2 linked regions of the Azoarcus olearius genome follow. The protein of the gene in region 1 interacts with the protein of each later gene in a pairwise test. Links are inferred from orthologs where the notes say so. Each region holds a gene or a part of one and is shown on either strand. Other genes may lie near its edges.

Region 1 (3,242 bases):
GAACGTCATCGGATTCGCCGGCTGGTCCGGCAGCGGCAAGACCACTATCGTCGAACAGGTGGTGGCGCTCCTCAGCGCACGCGGACGCGTCGTCTCGCTGATCAAGCACGCCCATCATCGTTTCGACATCGACCACGAGGGCAAGGACTCGTGGCGCCATCGCCACGCCGGCTGCCGCGAGGTGCTGATCAGCTCCGGCGTGCGCTGGTCGCTGATGCACGAACTGCGCGGCGAGGACGAAATGCCGCTGACGGCGCTGCTCGACAAGCTGTCGCCCTGCGACCTGGTGCTGGTCGAAGGCTTCAAGCGCGCCCGTATTCCGAAGATCGAGGTGCGCCGTACGGAGGTGACCGAGCCGGCGTTCTACCCCGACGACGCCGACATCGTCGCGGTCGCGACCGACGTCGCGCTGCCCACCCCGCTGCCGCAACTCGACATCAACGACCCCGCGGCGGTGGCGGACTTCATCGAAGCCTTCTTCGCCCTTCCGGCCGCGCGCTGAAAGCCGCGGCCCTCAGCCCGCCGCGACCAGCCGTCCCAGCGGCGCCAGGTCGTAGCCGCCCAGCCGTCCCGCCAGTGCCTGCATCTCGGCCCCGCCGTAGCGGGTGAGCAGGCGCTGGAACAGGTCGCGGAACAGGATTTCGCGTGGCAGCGCGAGATCGAACGCCTCCCATCCCAGCGCGACGAAGCCGAGGCCGAACTCCGCGGCCGCCGCGCGCGTACCGGGGGCGCAGTCCGCCTCTTCGCGCGCCACGATGCCGGCGGCTTCCCGCTCGGAGCGCGCCTCGGCCACCACGGTGCAGTCCTCGGGCCGGAAGCCGCGGCTGGCGAGGGCGGATTCGAGAAAGTGGCGCGAGCCCGCGCCGTGCTGGCGCATCGCCCAGCGGTAGTCGAATGCCGCCAGCGTTTCGATGCCGTCCACCTCCAGCCCGCGGCGCAGGATCACGCCCTGTTCGCGGTGCGCCAGGCGCAGCAGCGTCCATTGCGGGTGCTGGGCGAAGCGGCGCAGCAGCAGCGCGTGCTGCGTCGCGCTGGTTTCCACGCTGCCCCAGTGCAGCGCGCAGACGTTGGTGCGGCGGCGCGCCAGCAGTTCCAGCCCGGCCAGAGTCCCGGTCGGGCTGTAGGCCACGCAGGCTTCGCTGCCGAGGTCGGCGGCCAGTGCGCCGACGGCCGCGCTCAGCAAGGGGTCGTCGCTGCCGCTGATCAGCAGCCGGTCGGTGAGCACGCCGCCGTGGGCCTGCTCATGCAGCCATTCGAGCAGCAGCGCGCGCGGAAACAGCCACTTGCCACCGATCCGCACCGCGGGAATGTCGCGCTTGTTGGCGAGTTCGTAGAGCTTTTTCTCGTTGAGCTGCAGCCATGCCGCCGCCTCGCGCGCGTTGAGGCAGGGGCCCTCGGCCTCCGCCCCGGGCGCGACTTCCCGCTCAGCGGCCACGCTCGGTCCGGGCCCGGGGCAGTTCCGCGGTGGCCGCGGCCAGCTCGTCGCGGGTGTTGATGTTGCGGAAGGCCGCCTCTTCATCGTCGAAGGCGACTTCCACCACCGCCAGCGTGCCGTACCAGCGGTCGATCTTGCGTCCGCCGCCCTGCAGGAAGGCGAGCAGGTGATCGGCAAGATCGCGCCGGCACAGGCAGAACACCGGGTGCGCCTGGTCGAAGGTCTTGGCCACCGCGAGCTGCGCATCCGCGGCCAGCAGTGCGGCATGCAGGCGGCCGACCAGATCGGCCGGCAGGAAGGGCGAATCGCAGGGCGCCGTCGCCACCAGCGGATGGCTGGCGCGGGCGAGCGCCGCGTGCAGGCCGGCAAGCGGGCCGGCATAGCCGGGAATGTCGTCGCCGAACACCGGGTAGCCGAAGGCCGCCCACGCCTCCGGGTTCTGGTTGGCGTTGATGATGATTTCGTCCACCTGGGGCGCGAGCCGCGCGAGCACGTGGGCGGCCATCGGCTGGCCGGCGAGTTCGACCAGACCCTTGTCGACCCCGCCCATGCGGCTGCCCTGGCCGCCGGCCAGCAGCACCCCGGTGATGCCGGTCTGGCCGGCGGCCGTATTCGCGTTGTGCGTGCTCATCGCGTGAAGTGCTCCTCGCCGGAAAACAGCAGGTAGTGCTTGCCCTGGGCGCGGCCGATCATGGTGATGCCGATGCGGCGCGCGATGTCCCAGCCCATCTGCGTGAGCCCGGAGCGCGACACCAGGAAAGGGATGCCCATCTGCGCGGTCTTGATCACCATCTCGGAGGTCAGCCGCCCGGTGGTGTAGAAGATCTTGTCGCCGCCTTCGAGGCCGTCCAGCCACATCCGCCCGGCGATCGCGTCCACCGCGTTGTGGCGGCCGACATCCTCGACGAACATCAGGATCTCGCAGCCGTCCGGCCGTGCCTGCGCCAGCGCGCAGCCATGCACCGCGCCGGCCTGCTTGTAGATGGATTCGTGGTGGCGCACCGCGTCCATCAGGGCGTACAGCGTCGCCTGTGACAGCGTGCGCGTCGCCGGCAGGCGGATGCTGTCGATCTCGTCCATCAGCCCGCCGAACACCGTGCCCTGCCCGCAGCCGGTGGTCACGGTGCGGCTGCCCAGGCGTTCGTCGGCGTCCTGCAGGCCGTGACGGGTGGTCACCGCCACCGCGTTCACCTCCCAGTCCACCTGCACCGCCACGATGTCCTCCAGCGTGCGCACCAGGCGCTGGTTGCGCAACCAGCCCAGGGTCAGCGCCTCGGGCGCGGCGCCCAGCGTCATCAGCGTGACGATCTCGCGCTTGTCGACGTAGATCGTCAGCGGATGCTCGCCGGCGATCGCGGTGGGCACGCTTTCGCCGTGCTCGTTCACCGCCGGGATGGTGACCGTGAGCGGACGGCTGGCCTGGCTCAGGACGGGACGGTAGGAGGGTGGGGCCATGGTCTGCGGCAGTAGGAGAATGCGGCGGATTGTAGCGGCTTCGGCGCCCCCGGCCATGCGCGCCACCCGCAACGGCCGGGCGGGTTTGCCGACGTGTCGGCGCGGCCAGGGCTGACGTATGCTGTAAACGCAACCCGCCGCCGTCAGGATTTCTCCCATGCAACAGTTCCCCCTCGCCGTGATCATGGAGCGCCGCCGCCTGCAGAACCGCTGGGTGGACGAGGCCTGGGAAGCGGTCGGCGCGGTCCCTGCGTTCGACGGTGCCGGCGCTGCGGCGGCACCGCGCCAGATCCTCGCCGAGACCGACCGCGATCAGTGGCTGGTTGGCGGCTTCGCGCTCGAACTGTTCCGC
Region 2 (3,116 bases), 730 kb from region 1 along the record:
GCCCCGCCCGTTCAGGCCTCCGGCGGGACGCGCCGGCTCAGCGCATCCAGTTCGCTCCGGGAAAACCCGGCCGCCAGCCGGGCGGCCTCGTTCAAGGGGGGCTGCGGACGCGGCGCATCGAAAGCGTCCAGCAGCCCGGCATAGGTGGCCTCCGCATCCAGCCCGCGCGCGGCGCAAAGATGGCGGAACCAGCGGTCGCCGATCGCCACATGCCCCACCTCGTCGCGCAGGATCACCTCGAGCACCCCGATGCTTGCCCGGTCGCCGATGGCGGCGAGCTTGCGCATGATCACCGGCGTCGCATCCAGCCCCCTTGCCTCGAGGACGCGCGGCACCAGCGCCATGCGCGCGAGCGGATCGTGCGCGGTCTTGCGCGCCATGTCCCACAGGCCGTCATGGGCGGGAAAATCACCGTAGCTGCCACCGAGCGTCGCCAATCGGTCGCGCACCAGACCGAAGTGCAGCGCCTCCTCGGCCGCCACGCAGGCCCAGTCGCGATGAAAGTCTGCGGGCATGTTCCGGAAGCGGCACACGCAATCGAGCGCAAGGTTGATGGCATTGAATTCGATATGGGCGATCGCATGCAGCAGGGCTGCATGACCTTCGCGCGAGCCCACCCGCCGCGTATGGAGTTCGTGCGGGGCCACCAGCAGCGGTCGCTCGGGTCGCCCCGGCACCGGCAGCGGCGCGGCGGCGTCCTCGCCTGAGACGACCACGAGCCGGCCGGCCTGGAAATCCTCCCACAGGCGCCGGGCCGCGGTGCATTTGGACTCGGGATCGGCCAGCATCAGCGCGGCGCTGGCGGCCTCATGTACGGAAGCGTTCATCCTGGCGAGTGTACCGGACACGCCGGCGGCGAACGCTGCACGGCGCGGAGCATTGCGGGATAATGCCGATCGTCCGCCCGACCCTCTACCGGAACCTCAGATGCCCTCTTCCAACGGCAGTGGCGAAGTCCGCAACCATCTCACGGTCGCCGAAGCGCGTGCCGCCATCCTCGACACCCTCACTCCTGTCACCGGCTGGGAGCGCGTAGCCGTGCGCGCGGCGCTGGGCCGCGTACTGGCGGAGGACGTGGTCGCGCCCTACAACGTGCCCGCCCACGACAACTCCGCGATGGATGGCTATGCGGTACGCGCGGCCGACCTTGCGGCCGGCGAAGCGACGCTCGCGGTGGTGGGCACCGCTTACGCAGGACATCCGTTCTCGGGCGCTGTCGGTGCGGGCCAGGCGGTCCGCATCATGACCGGTGCCGCCATCCCCGCGGGCGCCGACACCATCGTGGTGCAGGAGGTGACCCAGCGCGACGGCGACCAGGTCCGCATCCCGCCCGGGCAGCGCGCGGGACAGAACCTGCGCCGGGCCGGGGAAGACCTGGCCGCAGGAGGCGTGGCGCTTGCCTGCGGGACCCTGTGCGGACCGGCGGAGCTGGGGCTGATTGCCTCGCTCGGCATCGCCGAAGTGGCTGTGCGGCGCCGTCTGCGGGTCGCCTTCTTTTCCACCGGCGACGAGATCGCCTCCATCGGCCGCCCGCTGTCGCCGGGCGAGGTCTACGACAGCAACCGCTACACCTTGTATGGCGCACTGACGCGGCTGGGCTGCGAACTGCTCGACATGGGCGTGATCGAGGACCAGCCGGAGGCGCTCGAAGCCGCCTTCCGCGCAGCCTCGCAGGCCGCCGACGTGGTAATCACCAGCGGCGGCGTTTCGGTCGGCGAGGCGGATTTCATCCGCCAGATGATGGATCGGCTGGGCGAAGTCGCCTTCTGGAAGCTCGCAATCAAGCCGGGCCGGCCGATGGCCTACGGCCGCATCGGCAACGCGTGCCTGTTCGGCCTTCCGGGCAATCCGGTGGCGGTGATGGTGACCTACTACCAGTTTGTTCGCGACGCCCTGCTGGCGCTGATGGGCGTCAGCCCGTTGCCCGAGAACCTGATGTTCGAAGCCCGCAGCACGGCCGCGCTTCGCAAGCAGCCGGGACGCCGGGAATTCCTGCGCGGCACCCTGCAACGGCAGGCCGACGGACTTACGGTGACACCAGCGGGCGCCCAGGGCTCGGGCATCCTGCGCTCGATGTCCGAGGCCAACTGCTTCATCGTGCTGCCGGAAGACAATGCGGGCGTCGCTGCCGGCGATCTCGTTCTGGTGCAGCCTTTCGACGGTCTCGTCTGACCGGCCACCGCACACCCCTCTCGTATGCCACTTTTCCGAGCGAACACATGACCCAGGACGAACTCAAGAAAGCCGCCGCCCTCGCCGCACTCGACTATGTGGAGGACGGAATGATCGTCGGCGTCGGCACCGGCTCGACGGTGAACCACTTCATCGACGGGCTGGCCGGCATCAAGCACCGCATCCGCGGCGCCGTCTCCAGTTCCGAGGCCAGCTCCAAACGCCTTGCCGCGCATGGCATTGCGCTGCTCGACCTCAACGACGTCGACGAACTGCCGGTGTATATCGACGGCGCGGACGAAATCGACCACGGCTTCGCGATGATCAAGGGCGGCGGCGGCGCGCTCACGCGCGAGAAGATCGTCGCTGCGGTCGCACGCCGCTTTGTCTGCATCTGCGACGAATCCAAGCGGGTGGACGTACTGGGCCGCTTTCCGCTGCCGATCGAGGTCATCCCGATGGCGCGCAGCCAGGTGATGCGTGCGGCGGCAGCGCTGGGCGCGACCCCGCGGCTGCGCGAGGGCTTCGTGACCGACAACGGCAACCTGATCATCGACCTCCATGGCCTGTCGATCACCGACCCGTGCGCAACCGAGCAGGCCCTGAACGCGGTCGTGGGCGTGGTCACCAACGGCCTGTTCGCGGCGCGCGGTGCCGACACCCTGCTGCTGGCCAGCGCCCAAGGCGTGCGCCGGTTCGAGCGTTCCGCAACATAACCGTAACCCGGGCCTGCTAGCCTGCCCCACTTCTGGATAGTGCCATGGCAAAAATGAGCGAACACACGTACAGACAGTTCGATGCCGAACTGGAGGCAATCCGCACCGGGGTGCTGCAAATGGGCGGTCTGGTCGAAACCCAGGTCGCCAACGCCCTCGAAGGGCTCAAGACCGGCAACCTCGGCCTGCTCGACCGCGTCATCGAGGGCGACCACAGCATCAACCTGC

The links.
Region 2: the proteins of mobA (region 1) and moeA interact in binary tests that used the Escherichia coli proteins (3 or more experiments, as listed by UniProt). The link is inferred for Azoarcus olearius from one-to-one orthologs.

Annotation. Positions count from the first base shown.
Region 1 is NZ_CP016210.1:3,915,421-3,918,662, reverse strand. The notes cover bases 246-3,172. They hold mobA (molybdenum cofactor guanylyltransferase MobA), read right to left. Parts: upstream 2,067-3,172; coding sequence 1,425-2,066; downstream 246-1,424. Other genes in these bases: dqs_RS17900 (DUF3305 domain-containing protein), read left to right, coding at 3,048-3,172; dqs_RS17905 (formate dehydrogenase accessory sulfurtransferase FdhD), read right to left, coding at 2,063-2,890; dqs_RS17915 (helix-turn-helix transcriptional regulator), read right to left, coding at 515-1,435; mobB (molybdopterin-guanine dinucleotide biosynthesis protein B), read left to right, coding at 246-502. In the rest of the region: more of mobB, read left to right, coding at 1-245; more of dqs_RS17900, read left to right, coding at 3,173-3,242. UniProt on the Escherichia coli protein: Transfers a GMP moiety from GTP to Mo-molybdopterin (Mo-MPT) cofactor (Moco or molybdenum cofactor) to form Mo-molybdopterin guanine dinucleotide (Mo-MGD) cofactor.
Region 2 is NZ_CP016210.1:3,187,701-3,190,816, forward strand. What follows is about bases 249-3,049. They hold moeA (molybdopterin molybdotransferase MoeA), read left to right. Parts: upstream 249-927; coding sequence 928-2,172; downstream 2,173-3,049. Other genes in these bases: dqs_RS14605 (ferritin-like domain-containing protein), read right to left, coding at 249-827; rpiA (ribose-5-phosphate isomerase RpiA), read left to right, coding at 2,220-2,888; phoU (phosphate signaling complex protein PhoU), read left to right, coding at 2,942-3,049. In the rest of the region: more of dqs_RS14605, read right to left, coding at 12-248; more of phoU, read left to right, coding at 3,050-3,116. UniProt on the Escherichia coli protein: Catalyzes the insertion of molybdate into adenylated molybdopterin with the concomitant release of AMP.